2 regions of the Propionispora vibrioides genome follow, and region 1 is predicted to be linked to the other one. Evidence: riboswitches for the same ligand, from Rfam matches in the RefSeq annotation. Region 1 holds a riboswitch; the other holds the start of a gene.
What was found. A riboswitch is a leader RNA that binds a small molecule or an ion and turns the genes downstream of it on or off. The one in region 1 is predicted to bind cyclic di-AMP.
Positions count from the first base shown of each region.

Region 1 (10,456 bases):
GCGCTGAAATTCTACTCTTCGGTACGTCTGGAAGTGAGAAAAGGCGAACCGCTCAAGCAGGGCAACGATATTGTCGGCACCCGTACCAAGGTAAAAGTCGTTAAGAATAAAATCGCGCCTCCTTTCAAACAGGCGGAATTCGATATCATGTATGGCGAAGGGATTTCGCGTGAAGGCGGCATCGTTGATCTTGGCAGTGAGATGGATATTATCAATAAGAGCGGTGCCTGGTATTCCTATGGCGATAACCGTCTGGGCCAGGGCCGGGAAAACGTCAAAGAATTTATGAAAGAGAATCCGGCTATAGCTGCCGAGATTGAAACCAAGATCCGGGAGCGGCTTGGGCTGTCGGCGGTTAAGGTAACAGTGCCGGATGAGGTGGAGGAAATAACCGGTGCCGAGTAAACGGAATGCGCTGCAGCAGGCAATATACCTGCTGTCCCGCCGGGATTACAGCCGGCAGGAACTGATGCGTCGTCTGAATCTCGGCCGCTATGAGCCGGAGGATATTGAGGCTGCCGTGGAGCGGGTCAGTGCGCGGGGCTATCTCAATGACAACGCCTTTGCCCGGAATCTGTACGAGCAGCTCAACCGGACCGGGCGGTACGGTATTCGGGCCATCCGGTTCAAACTTGCCCAAAAGGGGCTGGCCGAAGCGATTATCAGTGAGATTACCGGCGACTATGATTTTGAGGAAGAATATGAGCGGGCCTTGCGGCTGGTTGCCGCCAAGTTTGTCAGTCCGCCCACAGGGGAGCAAAAGCAAAAAGTAGCTCGCTTTTTATCGGCGCGAGGCTTTGCTGATTCCACGATTAGCAGGGTTTTTGCACAATTTGAATAAGTTGAACGTAATTGCATATATTTTAAAGTTTGGCTAACTTGACACTAAATTCAAAAAGCTTTACAATTAAGTTGCTTGATCTTGCAGCTACCGTAGATTTGGCCGAACTTTTAAGAGTCCTTTTGCTATAGGGGAAGCAAATAGGTGAAGAAACTTTTAAAAGCCGAGTAAACATTGCTCGGCTTTACCCTTATCAAAAATACACACAAGGAGGTGGAAAACCATCGACATTTTTGAAGTCATTCTGATAGCCGTCATTGCAGGATTTGTGGGTGCCGGAATTGGCTATGTTATACGCAAAAAGATCGCCGAAGCCAAAATTGCCTCAGCCGAAGAAGCGGCCAAAAAGATACTGGAAGACGCGGAACGGACCGGCGAAGCGAAAAAGAAAGAAGCGTTAGTCGAAGCCAAGGAAGAAATTCATAGACACCGCAGTGAACTGGAACGTGAAACCAGGGAACGTCGTACGGAACTGCAACGGCTGGAAAGAAGATTATTACAAAAAGAAGAGAATCTTGACCGGAAAATAGACTCTCTCGAGAAAAAAGAAGAAATTCTTAGTCGTAAAGAGGCTGAGTTAGATAAAAGTCAAGAAAAAATTAATGATTTATACGCGAAGCAACTGACTGAGCTGGAAAGACTGTCCGGTTTGTCTTCAGAAGAAGCCCGCACCTTACTGCTGGCCAACGCACAGGAAGAAATCAAACACGAAACAGCGATGATGATTAAGGAACTGGAGCAACAGGCGAAAGAGGAAGCGGACAAGAAGGCCCGCGAGATTATTTCCTTGGCAATACAGCGGTGTGCTGCCGACCATGTGGCGGAAACCACCGTATCGGTTGTAGCATTGCCTAACGATGAAATGAAAGGCCGGATTATTGGCCGTGAAGGGCGCAATATCCGTACTTTGGAAACACTGACCGGTATCGACCTTATTATTGACGATACACCGGAAGCCGTCATCTTGTCAGGTTTTGATCCCGTTCGCCGGGAGGTTGCCCGGATTGCCCTGGAAAAACTGATTACCGATGGTAGAATTCATCCCGCCCGGATTGAAGAAATGGTGGAAAAAGCCCAAAAAGAAGTGGAACAAAAAATCAAAGAAGCCGGTGAACAGGCTACTTTTGAAACGGGCGTACATGGACTGCATCCGGAAATCATCCGCTTGTTAGGACGTTTGAAGTACCGTACCAGCTACGGACAGAATGTACTTAAGCATTCTATTGAAGTGGCCCATCTGGCCGGGGTTATGGCCGCCGAACTGGGTGTCGACGTTATGCTGGCGAAACGGTCCGGCTTATTGCATGACCTTGGTAAAGCTGTGGACCACGAAGTAGAAGGCCCCCATGTCACGATCGGGGCTGACTTGGCTAAAAAGTACCGGGAATCGGCTGAAGTGATCAACGCAATTGCCGCTCATCACGGGGATGAGGAACCGAAAACGGTTCAAGCAGTATTGGTAGCTGCTGCTGATGCTGTATCTGCTGCCCGTCCTGGGGCGCGGAGGGAAAGTCTGGAAAGTTATTTGAAACGGTTAACGAGGCTGGAAGAAATTGCGGAAAGTTTTGAAGGCGTTGAGAAATCTTTCGCCATTCAAGCCGGTCGCGAAATACGCATTATGGTTAAACCGGATAGAATTGATGATTTGACTTCTGTTCGTATGGCACGGGACATAGTGAAGAAGATTGAAAGCGAACTAGAGTATCCCGGTCAGATTAAAGTTACTGTCATCCGTGAAACACGGGCGGTTGATTACGCTAAATAAGTAAACTCAAACGACCTCTTGCAGGGGTCGTTTTTAATTTTTGTTAGTGGTCCAGCTACTTTGAAAGTGCAAATTGAATTTGCGAAATTTTTTTTGCAGAGCAAGGTTAAGGAAGTACGCATAGCGAATATATGCAAATCGACGGCAACGGGGCCTTGCGTAAAAGAATCTGTAAAGGGAATTGTGGATTTAGCTAGTTTGACGCCCTAATCCTTCTTTCCAGTAATTGAAACTACGGAAAAGAAGGATTTACTCATTACTTAGAGAATAATTTATTACATTGCATGATGAATTACAGTGATCTGGCTTGCTTTTTCCTCTATATGGCTATCAACTGGTAGCTGTCATGTTCTCATAGCTTTTATTTTATATGATGGAGTGGACGGTGACCTTACAATGCCAAAATATCGGCAAGATGATGAACAAATTTCCGATGGTGTGAACTTACTTATTTCGATCCTGGTACGTTATCCCGAGATTGGAACGATAAATTTTGATCCGCGGCAGGATTCCTTAAAGATGACCTTTTTGCTGTCATCCATTCCCTCCCCGCAGGAGTTTGCCGCCCTGGAACAGGTGATGCTCAACAGTGTGCTGGCCTATCATATGCTGGAAGGCGTTAGTGTGACGACGGCGGAGATTCAACTGAACAAGTATGATCAGGTGGCTATGGTGACCATTCTTCGCGATGTGCATACGCTGTCCAAGGGCGAAATTGCCCTGATGATCACTCTGCTCAGAGAACGGCTCAAGGACCGGCTGATTACCGATCATAATGAAGCCATGCTGGAGGAAGATCTCTTAATTCAGGAAGAGTTGATTGACAACATGCTGCAGAGCATGAAGCAAAAAGAAATTGTCCAAAGCTTAATCGGTATCCGCGAGGACGGACGTGTGCTGGTGTTTAACAAATAGCGGTCCGCTTTTGACAGGGATCAGGAAACGGGTGTATTTTTCTAAATGCTTCCGTTTTTTCGCTTTGTTAAATTTATAAAATATTTCCAAATAAAAAAGGAATTATTTGGTCAGGTAACGAATACCACATAAAATAGGACTTTAACTTTGCGTTTTAATTAAAGGAGGGTACTTAAACATGGAAGTCTTGAAGGTATCAGCAAAATCCAATCCTAATTCCGTAGCAGGCGCCTTGGCTGGAGTGCTTAGAGAACGTGGTGGTGCAGAGATTCAGGCCATCGGTGCGGGCGCTCTCAATCAAGCAGTTAAAGCAGTAGCAATTGCAAGAGGTTTTGTAGCTCCTCACGGTGTTGATCTCATCTGCATCCCTGCCTTTACCGATATCCTGATTGACGGAGAAGAACGTACCGCCATGAAATTGATCGTAGAGCCGCGCTAATAGCTAATATGAGTAAAACCTGTTCTGTTGAACAGGTTTTACTGTTTTATCTTTGCAAAATATGGCATACTATTCTATATAGCCGGGTGTTGGGGAAAGAAACCTGACGGTGATTTTCTTCACCTTGTGGCAACGTAACAGGCCATTGTGGAAGCACACCGGTCGAACTGACGCTATAGGAGTGAGACGATGCATATCTACGTGGAAATAAAAGAGCAGCTGGGGCAAGTGGCTTGTGATAGCCTGCTTGTCGGGCTGTATCAGAATATGAAGGTAAGTGGCTCGTATCTGGAGGAAATTGATAAGGCACTGGCAGGCTATGTCACTGAACTGCTCAGCCGCCAGCCGAAATGCGGTGAATTTGGCGAGATCCATTCACTCTATACCTGCGGGAAATTGGCCGCTAAACATATTATTTTCATTGGCCTGGGCAACAAAGAGAAGCTGACGGCCGGGAAAATCCGCCAGGCGGCGGGAACGGCTATCCGGGCGGCCCAAAAGGCCAATGCCCGGCGGGTACTGGCCGCCTTGTACCGGGGAGAGGAGACCCTGCCTGACGCGGTGCAGGCGATGGTAGAGGGCAGCTTGCTTGGCTTATACAGTTTTGACTATTATAAAACGGAGAAAAAGGCTAAGGCAGAAGTCTGTGTGACGGAATTGGGCCTGTTGGCCGAGAGCCAGACGGATATCGCCAAACTTAGCCTTGCAGTGGAAAAGGCACAAATCATTGCGGAAAGCATAAGCCTGGCCCGGGATTTGGTCAATCATCCCGGTCAGGTCATGACTCCCACCAAAATGGCCTGGCATGCGTCTCAGATCGCGAAGGAAGGCCGGATGGAGCTTACTGTACTGGATAAAGGCGCCATGGAGAAACAGGGCATGCACGCCTTGCTGGCGGTGGCTCAGGGCAGCGTGCAGCCGCCGGCGTTTATCATACTAAAATATACGGGCAATAAAAAAAGCAGCAGCTATGTTTCTTTTGTCGGCAAGGGAATCACCTTCGACAGTGGTGGCATTTCGTTGAAACCCAGCGAAAATATGGGGGACATGAAGGGTGATATGGCCGGCGGCGCCGCTGTATTGGCAGCCATGTACGCTATTGGACGGCTGGGTCTGCCGGTTAATATTCTCGCTTTGGTGCCCTGTACAGAAAATATGCCGTCCGGCTCAGCCGTAAAGCCCGGTGATGTGATTTCCTCCCTTGGCGGCAAAACCATTGAGGTCGTCAACACCGACGCCGAGGGCCGGCTGATTCTGGCCGATGCCGTTGCTTATGCGGTAAAACAGAAAGTTGAGAAAATCATTGATCTGGCCACGCTGACCGGCGCCTGTGTCGTGGCGCTGGGTAATGTCGCCTCCGGGCTTATTACCAATCAGCCGGAATGGTGCAACCAGGTCAAGGCAGCCGCGGCGGCTGCCGGGGAAAAAGTGTGGGAAATGCCTCATTTCGAGGAATATGAGGAGCAAATCAAGAGCGATATTGCCGACCTGAAAAATTCCGGCGGCAGAATGGCCGGCATGATCACGGCAGGACTGTTTATCGGTCATTTTGTTGAAGCTATTCCCTGGGTTCATATGGATATTGCCGGTACTTCGGATACGACAAAAGCTAAGGGGGATCAGGCCAAAGGCGGTACGGGTGTGGGAGTGCGTACGCTGGTGGAGTTGGCTTATAGCCTGGCTGAAGCCTGATGAAGGCAGACTTACATATTCATACTACCGCTTCCGATGGCCGCTATACTCCCACTGAAATTTTACGGCAGGCACGGGAAGCCGGATTACGCTATATCGCCATTACCGATCATGACACGGTAGACGGACTTTTATTGCTGGAGCAGCAGAAAAACTTAGCACCGGACGACGCATTGACGCTGATTCCCGGCATTGAATTCAGCACCGATCTGCCCGGTCATGAGGTTCATATTTTAGGTTATCATATTGATATTCACCAACCGGAGTTAAGCGAGCAACTGACGCTGTTGACCCAAAGCCGCCGGACGCGTACCCGGCGTATTGTTGAAAAGCTGGTAGCGCTTGGGTTTGATATTACCTATCAGGAGGTGCTGGACATTGCCGGAGCGGCGACCTCCATCGGCCGTGCCCAGATATCGAAGACACTGGTGGCCAAAGGCTATTTCCCTACCGTCGGTGACGTGTTTGAGAAACTTTTAGCCACGGGAGGACCGGCCTATGTCCCCCATGACAAACTTTCTCCGGCCAGTGTGATTGCTTTGATCAAAAAGGCCGGTGGTGTGGCTGTATTGGCTCATCCAGGGCTGGTCGGCGATGACCAGGTTGTTCTGGCAGTCATCCAGGCTGGCATTGATGGGTTGGAAGTGTACCATCCCAGACATGACGCCGAACATATAGAACAATACCTCGCATTGGCCCGGCGCCACCGGTTGCTTGTTACCGGCGGGTCGGACTTTCACGGGATTCCCGGTCGTTTTCCTGAGACGCTGGGTATTGTCGCCGTACCGGCGTCATTGGCTGAACATCTTTGCTCCCCGAGGGGGTAGTGGTGTGGACCACTAAGATTTCAGGAGGATGCTAATGGATACAGAAGTCAGCCTGATTACAGACTTGCAGGCTCGCATCCGCGAGCTGGAGGATAAGGTCGAGGCACTCCGGCTAAGCCGGCGGGTGCTGATGAATTTGCTTGACTTGCTGGAACGAGAAAAAAGTGAACAATTGTCAAAGCTGGCATTGCAAAATGAGAAACTGCTACGGAATAACACCCGGTATGCGCGTAAACTTATGCATTACACTACTCGCATAACCGAGTTAGAACGGCAAGTGCAGAACAATTTCCATAGGCCCACTTGACAACACCTTGGAAGGTGTTTATTTTTTATGTATAGAGAATTTTTAAGAGCAGGCTTGGAGGGCAGCCAGTGGATGTAATTGCATTAGTGGGACCGAGTGGAACCGGTAAGAGTCATCGTGCGCTCATCGTGGCACATGAACATGCCGCGGATGCCATCATTGATGATGGCATTTTGATAAAAGACAGTAAAATTATCGCCGGCTATTCGGCGAAGAAAGAACCGAGTAAGATTAAAGCTGTGCGGCGGGCCATTTTTATGGAGCCCGAGCATGCCGAAAAGGTACGGGCGGCTATTGCCGAAGTACGGCCGTCCCGTATTTTAATCTTGGGCACTTCGGAAAACATGGTGCAGAAAATTGTCGATGCCTTGCAATTGCCGTCGATTAGCAAGACTATTTTTATTGAAGACATTGCTACAAAAGCCGAAATCGCCAAAGCGCGGGAAAGCCGTCTAAAAGAGGGAAAACATATCATACCGGTGCCTACCATTGAATTGAAACCTCATTTCTCCGGCTACATGATCGACCCTTTGGAAATATTCTTTAAGAAGCCCCAGGCCAAGCGGCGAAATAAGCTGGGCGAAAAGTCGATTATCCGCCCCACCTTTAGTTATTATGGCAAGCTTTTAATTTCCGATGCGGCCATCGCTTCGATTGTGGATTTTGTGGCAACCAATGATACCTCAATTAGTAAAACCGGGCAAATTAATATAAAAAATTCCCATGACCGGGAGACCGGCATATCCATTTCACTGGATGTTACCGTCCGGTATGGCAGTGTGCTCCGGGAAGTGGTCTATGATGCCCAGTGCCGGATAAAGAGTGTGGTTGAGTTTATGACCGGTCTATTGGTCAAGGATGTCAATATAGCGATCAAGCGGTTAAGTGTAGAATAAGACATTTGGTGGTGTTTATCCTGAGCAAAGTATTGTGTGATGATCTGGTTTTGTTTTCCGGTTATGCCAAATTGCCAATTGGCATAACCGCCAATGAGATATATAAGGTTGTGGGAATTGTCGTTCTGGTGAAGGTGGCGACAGGAGAAATTGTGGAGGCCGACTGTACATTGGCTACTAAACTGGCCAGAAGGCATATTGCGGACTCATTGGTCGGCTACAGCCTGAAAGACGGCGTTGATGAACTGGTACATTTGATTGACCGGATTTATCAGGGCGGCGCTAAAAAGTCGCTGATTACGACGCTCCGGATTATTTATGACAAATATCGGAGTTATACCGAAGAACACCATGTACAGCCTGCCGAATAAGCCCTGACTGTTTTATATGGCGATTTAGGCCAAAGCATGGACATTGACAGGCGGGAAGGCTTGGATTATTATAATATATAATGCCGAATCCTTATAGGTACGGGGGGACCACTAAATATACAGGGGTGAATCCGGTTATCCGGAAGGGTTCTCTATTCCTTCTCTTTTACCCTAACCCGACAGCTAACCTCGGAGGCAGAAGCCGCAAGGGATATTGCCCTGGTCTTTTTCATGGCAGTTAGCTTGGGGCGAGTAAAGAGAGGTGGTACGATTGAGGAAATTTTTCCTTACAGCAGTGTTCGTCTGCATACTGCTTGCCATACATGCCGTTGTGTTTGCCGCGCCGGGAGATACGGCGCTCAAAGTGGGCATGCGTGGTGATGACGTGCAGGTATTGCAGAAACTGTTGACTGACGCCGGGTTTTATCAGGGGCCTATTGACGGGGTGTTTGGCAATGGGACGCTCCGGGCGGTTACGGAGTTCCAGATCAGCAACGGATTGGCTGTGGACGGGGTTGCCGGCAGCGAAACCTTTGCTTATCTGAATCGTGGCGGCACCGGCTCGGATACCAGCCGCTACAGCCGCTCAATCAGCATGCGGGCCTCCGGCTATAGTGCGTTTGATCCCGGTAATTCCAGTTATACAGCTCGTGGTACTCAATTGCGCAAGGGCCTAGTTGCAGTGGATCCCAATGTGATTCCCTTAGGAACCCGTTTATACATACCAGGATATGGATATGCTATCGCCGATGATACAGGCGGAGCAATTCGTGGTAACGTAATCGATTTAGCGTTTGACAGTCATGCCGATGCCCTGCGGTTTGGCAGGCAGCAGGTAACTGTATACATTATTGATTGACAGGCTGGTGCCTGTTTCTTTTTTTTTATTTTATTAACAAGCCGGAAGGGAGGGACATGTATGAAGTCCATTATGCTTATTCATGCCAATGCGCAATTACCTGTTGTGATACACGAAGGCACTTCCAACCAGGTACTAATTATTTGTCATGGTTTTCGTGGTTCCAAGGAAGGCGGCGGCCGGGCGGTTGCCCTGGCGGAGGAAGTCGTGAAGCTGGGTTTGTCGGTGGTACGTTTCGATTTTACTCCTCTTGGTCCGTTGACGCAGCAAATTGATGAACTGGCGGCAGTGGCGGCGTTTGCCCGGCGGGAGATCGCCAGCAGGCTGGTGCTCCTGGGACGCAGTATGGGCGGCAGCGCGGCGTTAACCTATGCTGCGGCGCAGCCGGAGGGAATCAGCGGGCTATGCCTGTGGGCGGCACCATCAAATCTGGAAGAAACTTTCCGGCTGGCTTTACAGGAGAACTACCAACGGCTTTTGGCGGGGAAGACGGTACACGTTACCGATTCCTATGGCCGTAGTTCACTGACGCCTGCCTTTATCCAGGACTTTGCCGATTATGATTTGCTGCAGGCTGCCCGTTCGCTTAAGGGCATTCCTGTTCTTGTTCTTCATGGGACGCAGGATGAGACCGTCCCCTTTGCTCAGGCGGAAACCTTATATCAACAGCTTGTCGGCAGAAAGGAACTGGTTGCCGTACCGGGCGGTGACCATCAGTTGCACGCTTTTTACCGGGAAACGACAGCAGCCATATTGAAATGGATAAAATCGCTGCAATCAAGCATACTAGAAAAGCGCCCTAAACGGTAGTTGCAGGGCGCTTTTTCTTAGCCAACTGACTGGTCAAAGCTTTTAGCAAGCCTGGAAAAGTGCTGATTTAATGAGCTTGCCGGCGGGGCAAGAGCTGTTTTCGGCTGGTAATCAAGCTAAACTTAGAGGAACGTTAAGTTCTTCAAGGTCTACTGATGCCACCAGACGGTCAAAGTTCCGTCAGAATGCTGCGTGAATAGAATCAGTGTTTCACTCAAGGCAGCCGGCAGTAATGGCTGCTCTTTGGAGTTTAAGGCTGGCCGGTCTTTTAAAAAGGAGTGTATGCTGCGTGGATTTATCGAATAATATGCTGGCTCTGCTACTGGCGCTTTTGTCGGGCATATTTATGGCCATTCAGGGTTCGCTAAACGCGGCGCTGAGCAAGGTAATCGGTCTTATTGAAACCACCTTTGTCGTGCATTTTATTGGTACGGTCATTTTGCTGCTACTCCTGTTTGTCTTTAAAATGGGCAAAGGCAGTCTGGCGGCCATGCCGGAAGCACCCTGGTATGTATACCTGGGTGGCGTGATCAGTGTATTTATTATCTATCTGGTGGCCGCCAGCATACCCAAAGTCGGCATGGCTAACGCAACGACGGCCATTATCGTCGGCCAGGTGCTGACGGCCATTATTATTGACCATTACGGCGGCTTTGGCTTGGAGCATATGGCCTGGGAATGGAACGATCTGGCCGGCCTGTTTTTGCTGACTGTGGGCGCTTATCTATTGCTAA
Region 1 covers NZ_FODY01000005.1:83,376-93,831, reverse strand. The annotation lists gene recA (recombinase RecA) at 1-405, shown strand, start outside; gene BMW43_RS06070 (regulatory protein RecX) at 395-841, shown strand; gene rny (ribonuclease Y) at 1,089-2,606, shown strand; gene BMW43_RS06060 (hypothetical protein) at 3,003-3,521, shown strand; gene BMW43_RS06055 (stage V sporulation protein S) at 3,700-3,960, shown strand; gene BMW43_RS06050 (leucyl aminopeptidase) at 4,150-5,652, shown strand; gene BMW43_RS06045 (PHP domain-containing protein) at 5,652-6,479, shown strand; gene BMW43_RS06040 (translation initiation factor 2) at 6,514-6,786, shown strand; gene BMW43_RS06035 (Asp23/Gls24 family envelope stress response protein) at 6,855-7,682, shown strand; gene BMW43_RS06030 (DUF3870 domain-containing protein) at 7,691-8,053, shown strand; cyclic di-AMP (ydaO/yuaA leader) riboswitch at 8,125-8,267, shown strand; gene BMW43_RS06025 (3D domain-containing protein) at 8,325-8,912, shown strand; gene BMW43_RS06020 (alpha/beta hydrolase family protein) at 8,973-9,722, shown strand; gene BMW43_RS06015 (DMT family transporter) at 10,012-10,456, shown strand, end outside.

Region 2 (10,456 bases), on a different contig from region 1:
GATCACCGGTCAGGGAGTTATCCAAGCGTGAAGACGGGCGTGCTACCCTGGCTACCCTGTATAACGGGAAACTAACCATAACAGATGTAGATTCGGGGTCAGTAATACAGGAGGAGCTTATTACAGGAGGAATGTAATGCGAGATCATATCATGAAAGCTACGGCGCCAGGAGTGCGTATTGTTGCGGCAGTGACTACGCAGTTAGTCGAAGAAGCCCGCCGCCGGCATGATTGCTTTCCCGTCGTAGCAGCAGCCTTGGGCAGGACGATGACGGTGGCCTTGCTTTTGGCTGCAAATTTGAAAACAGAAGAAAGTCTCACTGTACGCATTGCCGGAGATGGACCTATTGGTGATATCGTTGCCGATGCTACGGCCCATGGAACCGTGAGGGGCTATGCGAAAAATCCCCATGTCGATATACCTTTACGGGGAAAAAAATTGGATGTCGGTGCGGCTGTAGGTCAAGGGAATGTTTATGTAACACGTTTTACCGGATTAAAACAACCCTTTACCGGGAATGTCCCTTTGGTAAGTGGTGAAATCGCGGAGGATATCACCAGTTATTTAGCTGTCTCGGAGCAGACGCCTTCCAGTGTAGCGCTTGGTGTGCTAGTGTGCCCCGACATGACTGTTGCGGCAGCCGGTGGATTTATCGTGCAGGCTTTGCCGGGGCATGAGGAGAAAAGTTTGCAAGTAATTGAAGCCAATTTAGCTAACCTTGCTCCCGTCTCGCAAATGGTTGATGAGGGAAAAGACGCGGCTGGTATCATCCAGGCGGTACTGCAGGGACTCCCCATTACCTGGTATGACCGGGCAGGGATAGCGTTTCAATGCCTTTGTTCGCGGGAGAAGGTACATAATGTTTTGATAAGTTTGGGAAAAGCGGAACTGGGAGACATGATCGCTGAAGGAAAGGCTGAGGTTTGCTGCCATTTTTGTGCGGAAAAATACCAATTTAACCGTCAGGAACTGGAAGCATTATTAAAATAAGCAGATATAAAATAAGGCTATAGCCAATACTGGCTATAGCCTTTATTTTTGAGAAAAAAATAAAGAGCTAACAGATGTTAACCCTTTATGCACTACTTATATAGCACGTTGGATTTTGCCGGAACGCAGGCAGCGAGTGCAAGTATTGACTCGTTTTACTTGGCCGCTAACAACAGCTTTGACACGTTGAATATTGGGCTTCCAGCTACGCTTTGTTTTTAAATGGGAGTGGCTGACATTGAATCCGCTTTGCTCACCCTTACCACAGACTTCACAAACATTTGCCATCTATATACACCTCCTCTAATGAAGACACGCTTATAAACCAAACATAGATATTTTAACATAAGAGAGTAACTTTGCGCAAGGGATTGTTCCTAAAATTATGGAATAACTTTGAAACTTTATGTGGACAGCAGGATTTTAACTAAGCTTTAGGGAAAATCTATGTAAATAGGTGTTGGGAGGCGTGGCACATGATTACCAAGGATACTCCTATACTGGAAGCGCTTCAGTCGCACCCGCAGGCTCGAAAAATTTTTGCTTTATACGGAATGAGTTGCATTGGCTGCATGGGTTCCGCCAGGGAAACTATTGCCAGTGGAGCCAAAATGCATAATATTGATGTAAATGCACTGTTAAGAGAACTAAATCAACCAAAAGAAAAAGAATAGCAAAGTGTCTTACGAGCTTTGCCTAGTCTTTCCGGGGTGATACTTTGATCAAGACGTTGTCAACTGACATCAGATATATGAAAGGAGTGGGAAACGCCAAGGCCGCATTGTTGGCTTCTTTAGGTATCTATACCGTGCGGGATTTAGTGGAGCATTTCCCGCGCCGCTATGAAGATCGCAGCCAAATAAAAAAGATCAGTCAACTGACTGATGGCAATGTGGAAAGCTGCCGGGGAACGGTACTTAAGGTTACGGCTAACAAGACCCGTCGCCTTACTCTGACGAAAATAATTATACAGGATGACAGCGGCAGGGCCGAACTGGTTTTTTTTAATCAGCCCTATTTAAAGACAAAGTATAAAGTCAATATGGAAGTCATGGTCTATGGTAAGGTTCAAACGAAATTTTTTCCGGTGCAAATTATGAATCCGGAAATAGAAATTCTGGATGAGGCAGGGATGCCCTGTGCCGGGACTATATTGCCGGTCTATCCGGCCAATGAGGCTGTCAGCCAACGGTGGCTAAGAAATTTAATTAGACAATCCCTTGATTTTGCTCTGCAACAGCCGTTGGAATCTCTGCCCGCGTCACTTCTACTACAGTATGAGTTACTGGAACGCAAAGAAGCGCTGTTGCAGGTTCATTTTCCCGACAATTGGGAGGTATTGAAAAAGGCGAGGGAAAGACTGGCTTTTGAAGAACTGTATCTATTGCAGTGCGGTTTGTTGTATGCTAAGAATGCCGTGAAAAAAGACGTGCTGGGAATCAAGCATGCTTCTGACGGCAGCTTGGTGGCTCAATTTGAACAACGGCTTCCTTTCCAGCTTACACAGGGACAGCGACAGGCCTTGCTGGAAATCAAAGCGGATATGGAGGAGCCGTTGCCTATGCAGCGGATGGTGCAAGGGGATGTCGGTTCCGGTAAAACGGTTGTGGCCGCTATCGCGTTAGTCAAGACAGTAGAAAATGGCTATCAGGGAGCTATGATGGTGCCCACCGAGATATTGGCGGAACAGCATTATCAGACTCTGGCTGCCCAGCTTGAAGATCTGGGAATTAAAGTGGCGCTTTTAACGGGAAGTCTTGCGAAAGGGAAGCGAAAAGAATTGCTCCAAGCGCTTCAGACCGGCTGCGTTGATATCGTCCTTGGCACTCATGCATTGATTCAAGAAGATGTTTGTTTTCATAAGCTGGGGTTGGTAATCACTGATGAACAGCATCGTTTCGGAGTCCGTCAGCGAGCCAAACTGCAGGCTAAAGGCATGATGCCTGATGTGCTGGTTATGACGGCAACACCGATTCCGCGTACCATGGCTTTAACGGTGTACGGTGATTTGGATGTTTCCTCCATACGGCAGCTGCCGCCCGGGCGAAAACCAATAAAAACCTTTGTCCGCGGTTCGGACCGCAGGCAGCTAGTTTATAAATTTATAGCGGATGAAATAGCTAAAGGGCGTCAAGCCTATATTGTGTGCCCCTTAGTAGATGAATCGGAAAAAATCCAGGCTCAATCGGCGACACAGCTTTATGCAGAACTGCAAGAAACCTATTTTCGGCATATAACCTGCGGCTTAGTTCATGGCAAAATGAAGAACCTGGAAAAGGATGAGATGATGCGCCGGTTTTATGAGGGTAGCATCAAGGTGCTTATTGCCACAACGGTCATTGAAGTCGGTGTCAATGTTCCTAATGCTACTATTATGGTCATTGAAGGGGCGGAGCGGTTCGGTCTGGCGCAACTGCACCAACTGCGGGGGCGGATTGGCCGGGGCGAACATCAGTCCTATTGCATTTTATTGTCAGATAACCCCAATCCAGAATCACAGGAGCGGCTGCAGGTTATGACAAATACCAGTGATGGATTTGCTTTGGCGGAGCAGGATCTTCTGCTGCGCGGTCCCGGTCACTTTTTTGGCGAGCAGCAGCATGGATTGCCGGATCTAAAAATAGCAGATATCGTCAATGATCTTGACTTGTTGCTGAAGGCCAGGAGGGCCGCCTATGAAACGGTTATGCAAACCGACGAATTTGAAAAGGTGCGTCCTTATATAGCAGAACGTTTTTACCATCACTTTGATCAGATTTTTCAATGTTAAGAATTTATGACCGGCTACCGGTCTGTAATCAGGGCAAAAAAAGGGCGGCTTGCGCCGCCGATTATGGGAGAGGAGAAAATTTACATTACTATTATTGCCGGCCATAGAAAATATATGCAGTCCCTTAGCATAAATAATATGTCTGCTGCCTTTTAGCAGCGGTTATTTAGGTGATTCTATGTGGCGCCGCTGCAGTGTACCTGCTAAGAGCATAATATAATCTATCGGCTATTTTTTGGCGCTCTTCGATGAAGGTTTCCAGTGTCTGCGCTTCTTCTGGATTAGTCCACCATTCAGCGGGGATTTTTTGGATAACCTTTCTGATCTGGGGCTTGCTGATTTTTTTAAAGGCCTCCACATAAGGTTTAAAATCCTGCGGCATAAGATAGTTTTTCAATAATACCCGGAAAGCGCGACGGTAATAAATATAAATTTTATTTGCTAAAAAGGTTACCGATTCATTCGTCCATTTTCCTGAGCGGAATAAATGGGAATTATCGATAGCATAGGCTTTACAGTTAGCAGCTTGTGAAACAACCAGTAAATTTTTTCTGTTATTAGTACGGTCAGCGTTGTGAAAGAGATGATCAAAAAATATCACTCCTGCCAATTCATGAAGATTGGTAATCTGTGAAAAGGTATATTTATCAATATAGGTCGCATGGGATATATATTGTGAGGCAAAATGGATGCCTGCAGTAACACCTTCAGCTCGGAGCTGCGGATAGGATTCCAGGAAAGACTCATCAATGGTAAAACACTGGCTGGCGGGAAAACAGAGATTGAGTAAATTACCTAACTGACTTGCCAGTAGTTCACTGATTAATACTTTTGTTCCATAACGGTTGTTTTGGAGCTTGACAATATATATATTGCGGTCGTTGGCACAAAAAAAATGGGGGGATGTCGCTCCGACACCAACGCGTCCCAGATATTCCTTGGCAAACAACATACGTTAACCTCCTGGGAAGAATAGGGAAATAAAAACGACCCGGCTATATGATTAACCGAGTCGCTGGAGTACGGACTTTTAACTTTGTTAGCAACAGCAAACGGTTGATATAGATGTCAGCGATTCAAGATTTACTAGGACAGATCTTACGTCCCTGTTGCTGATGCATTGATCAGTACCAGGAACAAAAATACTGTTGACTGTTAAGAGTGCCAGACAATTGTCTACCGCGCCGAGCGTTCCTTCAAATAAGAAACCGCCCAAAGTTGTAAGCACTACTGTATCGCCGACCATGCGCCTTAACTGACATACCAGATCATGTCCGTCCTGGCGTTGCTCTTCTCCATCACGCTGCCCTAAGCCGATTACGCCGTTAACGTTCAAGGCATTTCCGGAACCGGTGTTATTAAAGGGATCGTTTACAATGCCGGAGCCTTTGGCGATAATTGACCACAGGTCAACTCGCAAGAAGGTCACTTCTCTGATTTCGCCCCCCGGCGTAAGAATTTCAACTTCATTGGATTCTGCCGTTATTGCAGGGGTTAGAAAAGCTATCCGGCAATCCTCAATTGCCTGCAAATTTCCATAATAGGTAAACCCATCAATTCCAAATAGCAATACATCTGTATTGATTTCACGCTCCAGATCTTTAATGAACTCTAGATTACGGATTTCATGTAAAAATCCCATAAACGTTTTCCTCCCTGTGTTAAAAATTATAAACTGACTTACTATACTTTATGAAAAATGGAAGGATAGTGTTCCTTTTTTGGCATATTTCCCTGGTTAAAGCATAACCTAACCGGCAGGGTTGTTAGGGTGAATGACGAATATATTTAGGGAGTCACTGATTTATTCGTACTGTTCGTTCTATCAGGTCTTTTTCCGCCTGGCGTCGTCAGCAAAGCCTCGCGAGAGCACTGCTATTCATAAGGATTTGCTTCCTTGCCAGACGGAAAAATCTTTAGCCAGCCCGACAGGATTATTGAATCAGCGACTCCCAAAGATAAGGAGGAGAGCTATTATGCCGATTGTTCAAATTGATATGTTGGAAGGCCGTTCTACCGAACAGAAAAGAGAACTTGCTAAAAAAATTACGGAGGTAATTGTTGAAACTGCCAAATGCCAGCCCGACGCAGTGACCATCGTAATCCGGGAGGCTGCTAAGCAACATATCAGCAAAGCCGGCGTACTCATGCTGGATAAGTAGTAATAAGTAAAAAAACAGCCCATCGCTTAGCGCGAATGGGCTGTTTTAGCAAGGAGGCACACCCTATGAAAAAGACCTTTGCCAAGGATTTAGAGCGAGCGATAATCGAAGAATTGGAACAACTGAAAAAGCGCACACCGGAATTAACCTGTCTGTGGGACCTGCTGCTTGTATTGCAGGAAGAGTTTATACAAGTGCTGCAAAGTGATGAGCCAGCCAGCCTGGAAATAGGGCGGCTGACTGGTTCAGATGAGGATTGGAAACAAGTCCATGCCTATATTGCAGGAATGGAAGGGGCCGTTTTGCAGCGAGCCATTCCTTTATGGACAATCTATTCCTTATTGGAGCGGGCGGCTCAATATTATCACCAGGCAGGTGTCAATAGCGCCTATCCGAAAGAAAAAGCGTGGTATCTTTCCTTGGAGCAAATAAAACTAATGGAAAAGCGAAAAGTGGGGGGCGCTGTACGGACCGTACATAATCATCTTTGGGGCCAGCTTGGTTTTGCCCCATTCATGATTGGCAAGGAGTAGTGTTTGAAGACACGTCCTAGCAACTTTGTGAGCAAATAGGAGTATATGATGTTATAACGGAGTATACTAATAGTAATTTTGCGTAAATATAGTATACCATATTGAAAGCAGGTTGCCTTTGTTAAGCAGTTACGGTATTATATGTGCATGCCGAATTTCTCTTAAAGAAAACGGGGGAACCATTTTTGGGGTGAATCCGCCAAAGGCGGTAGGGATTATCCTTTGTCCGAACCCGACAGCTAACCTCGCAGGCATATAGAAAGGAGTGTACCGCCATGTTGAATTTTAAAAAAATACTTTTATGGGGTACCATACTAACTGTTTTGCAGATGACTTTTGTTGCACCTGTTACTTTTGCCAAGGCGGCAGCCAAGCCGGATTCTTATACTAAGAAACTGGATATTAAGGCAACCGCGTATGCACCAGGACCACATGATAATGGCAAATGGGGTAATTTGACTCATTTAGGCACTCAGATTCGTCCGGGTGTTATTGCTGTAGACCCTTCGGTTATTCCGCTTGGTTCTAAAGTGTATATTGAGTTCCCTGACGGACAGGGAAAGTATGCGGTGGCGGAAGACACCGGCGGCGCTATTAAGGGAAACCGGGTGGATATTGCTGTTGAGTCGGTGGCAAAGGCCTATGATTTCGGTATCCAACACGTTAAAGTATATGTATTAGAAAAATAATGACTAGATATCATGGATTGGAGGGTTTGTCTTTCAATCCATGATTTTTTTGTCGAAAATAGGTAAAAATTTTTAACTCCTACATAAAAAATGGTAGATTCGGTAAGTTTAAATGTGGTATTATATTATGAAATACACCTGTATTGTTTTCGGGAAGGAGATAATTTAATGTTTGAGGACAAATTTGCCACAAAAGGGTTAACCTTTGATGATGTGTTGTTAATCCCGGGAAGATCCGATATTTTACCGCGGGATGTAGAAGTGAATACCTATCTGACCAGGAATATCAAACTCAACATTCCTATTGTAAGTGCCGGAATGGATACGGTAACAGAAGCACCAATGGCTATCGCCATGGCCAGAGAGGGCGGCTTGGGCGTAATTCATAAGAATATGTCCATTGAAAGGCAAGCCAACGAGATTGATAAAGTAAAACGCTCCGAGCACGGAATTATCGTTGATCCCATCTTTTTATCGCCGGATAACATACTGCAAGACGCGCATGATCTAATGGAAAAATACCATATTTCCGGTGTGCCTGTTACGGTAAATAACAAATTAGTAGGCATTATAACCAATCGTGATTTACGGTTTGAAACTAATTTGACCGCTAAAATCCGTGACTGCATGACACGGGAACATTTAATTACGGCACCTGTTGGCACTTCCCTGGAAGATGCCAAGGAGTTATTGCGTCAGCACCGGATTGAGAAATTACCATTGCTTGATGAAGCAGGCAATTTAAAAGGGCTTATTACCATTAAGGATATTGAGAAGGCTCAAAAATATCCTAACTCGGCGAAGGATGCCAAAGGCCGGTTGCTGGTTGCTGCAGCCGTAGGTGTTGGTGCCGATATGATGGATCGTATTGATGCCATTGTCGCGGCTAAGGTTGATGTCCTGGTAGTGGATACCGCCCATGGCCATTCTAAGGGTGTTTTGGATGCGGTGCGGACCATCAAAGCTGCCTATCCGCAAGTCGATCTTATTGCCGGCAATGTGGCTACGGCAGAAGCCACCCGCGATTTAATAGAAGCCGGTGTGGATGCTGTGAAAGTGGGGATTGGTCCTGGCTCCATTTGTACAACCCGTATTATTGCCGGTATCGGTGTTCCGCAAATCACGGCTGTATATTCCTGTGCGCAGGCGGCCCGTGAATATAATATCCCGGTTATTGCCGATGGCGGTATTAAATATTCCGGTGACATCACTAAAGCGATTGCGGCGGGAGCCAGCGTTGTTATGGTAGGAAATCTACTGGCTGGGACAGAGGAAAGTCCGGGCGAAACGATTATTTATCAAGGGCGCAGCTACAAGGTATATCGTGGAATGGGATCACTGGGAGCCATGGCTGAGGGCAGCAAAGACCGTTATTTCCAAGAGAATATGGACAAGCTGGTACCGGAAGGTATTGAAGGCCGTGTGCCGTATAAAGGTTCTCTGGCGGATACTGTCTTCCAACTGGTTGGCGGCCTGCGTTCCGGCATGGGTTACTGTGGCGTATGCAACATCCAGGAATTGATTGTTAAATCGAAGTTCATTCGTATTACCGGTGCCGGGCTAAAAGAAAGCCATCCTCATGATGTGAACATTACCAAGGAATCTCCTAACTATAGTTTGTAAAACTGCAATTGATCTATCAGTACGATAAAACAAAAACACCGTCCACAATTCTTGTTGGCGGTGTTTGTCTTATATAACTGAACATCACGTTAGGGTGTGTTCTCAAACTATCCAAGACATTCTCTGACGGTGTTTTTTGTGCCATGCTCCGGTAGAATTGAAGTAACGTCTATTGTTCCTGCAGAAATTTGCCTTGTCTAGCGCAAAAATCACTGGCCATAGATTATTCCGTTAGTCTGAAAACACACCTAAGTGCGTAAAGCCTATATTTTTTGAAATACTAGTAGAAAGGGAGGTGCACCGGTGTATAGATTTCGCTTTTTTTCATGCACAGCTTTTTTACTGGTTTTATTTTTGACAAGCAGTTTACTTGGCGGTTGCGCCGGCATTAATCTGCCGCGTACCGACAATCTGGAGAATCTGCAGCTTATCGAAGCTACGCAGGTTTATGACAGTCAGGGGCAGCTTATTTCTAAGTTATTTGAGGAAAATCGGGTGGTGGTTACTCTTAGTAATATTTCTCCCTATATTCAGCAGGCGGTCATTGCCAATGAAGATGTACGATTTTATAGTCATATAGGTGTTGATCCGATTGGGATTTTGCGTGCTCTCTGGGTAAATATTCGAACCGGTGGACTTGTGGAAGGCGGCAGCACGATTACTCAACAGTTAGCCAAGAATATGTTTCTTACCCAGGAAAGAACCTTTTCCCGAAAAGTCAATGAATTGCTGTTGGCGGTAATTATTGAAAGGAAATTTACCAAACAGGAAATCCTGCAGGCCTACTTAAATCAGGTGTATTTTGGCGAGGGAGCCTATGGTGTGGAAGCTGCAGCGCAGGTCTATTTTGGTAAATCAGCCAAAGACTTGACATTGGCCGAGAGCGCTTTGCTGGCCGGTCTGCCCCGGGGGCCCAATATTTATTCTCCCTATATCGACAGCGGGGCGGCACTGGAACGGCGTAATACGGTTATTTCCGGCATGGCCAAAGCGGGGTATATTACAGAGGCAGAGGCGGAGAAAGCCAAAAAAGAACAACTGGTTGTTTCGGGCAAGAAGAAACGTTCGGTGCAAGCCTCCTATTTTCTTGATTATATCGCTAATCAATTAGTGGAAAAGTATGGAGCCAACCGGGTTTATAAAGGCGGACTCAAGGTTTATACCACCCTTGATATTAGAACGCAGCAGGCTGCAGAAACCATTTTGGGAAATCAACAGGGCGGCATTTTAGCGCTAGATCCCCGGAATGGATATATCCGCGCCATGGTTGGTGGCAGAAATTATGAGGAAAGTCAGATAAACCGGGTTGTTACAGAGGTACGTCAACCAGGTTCAGCGTTTAAACCATTTGTATATGCTACGGCCCTTGATCAGGGAATGCCGATGAATTCCATTATTCTGGATGAGGCTATCAATATTAATGGTTACAGTCCACAGAATTATGATAAGAAATATCTTGGTCCCATTACATTTAAAAAAGCTTTGCGATTATCTGTCAATGTAGCTGCGGTAAAATTAGGGCGGCAGGTTGGGATCGAACAAGTGTTAAATTTGGCTAAAAGCCTGGGTATCACGACGCTGGTACCGGAAGATAACAATTTGGCGGCAGCGCTTGGTGGATTGACCCGCGGGGTGAATCTGCTGGAATTAAGTACGGCGTATACGGCTTTTGCGAATAACGGAATAGT
Region 2 covers NZ_FODY01000001.1:117,840-128,295, reverse strand. The annotation lists gene yfcE (phosphodiesterase) at 1-137, shown strand, start outside; gene hslO (Hsp33 family molecular chaperone HslO) at 137-991, shown strand; gene rpmB (50S ribosomal protein L28) at 1,088-1,279, opposite strand; gene BMW43_RS00705 (DUF1858 domain-containing protein) at 1,468-1,665, shown strand; gene recG (ATP-dependent DNA helicase RecG) at 1,710-3,761, shown strand; gene BMW43_RS00695 (HipA family kinase) at 3,928-4,713, opposite strand; gene BMW43_RS00690 (hypothetical protein) at 4,801-5,403, opposite strand; gene thmT (2-hydroxymuconate tautomerase) at 5,537-5,923, shown strand; gene BMW43_RS00680 (hypothetical protein) at 5,989-6,456, shown strand; cyclic di-AMP (ydaO/yuaA leader) riboswitch at 6,595-6,724, shown strand; gene BMW43_RS21645 (3D domain-containing protein) at 6,732-7,145, shown strand; gene guaB (IMP dehydrogenase) at 7,314-8,768, shown strand; gene BMW43_RS00665 (transglycosylase domain-containing protein) at 9,072-10,456, shown strand, end outside.
Region 2: it holds a riboswitch for cyclic di-AMP, as region 1 does, so the genes downstream of both, BMW43_RS21645 (3D domain-containing protein) here and BMW43_RS06025 (3D domain-containing protein) in region 1, are expected to answer to the same signal.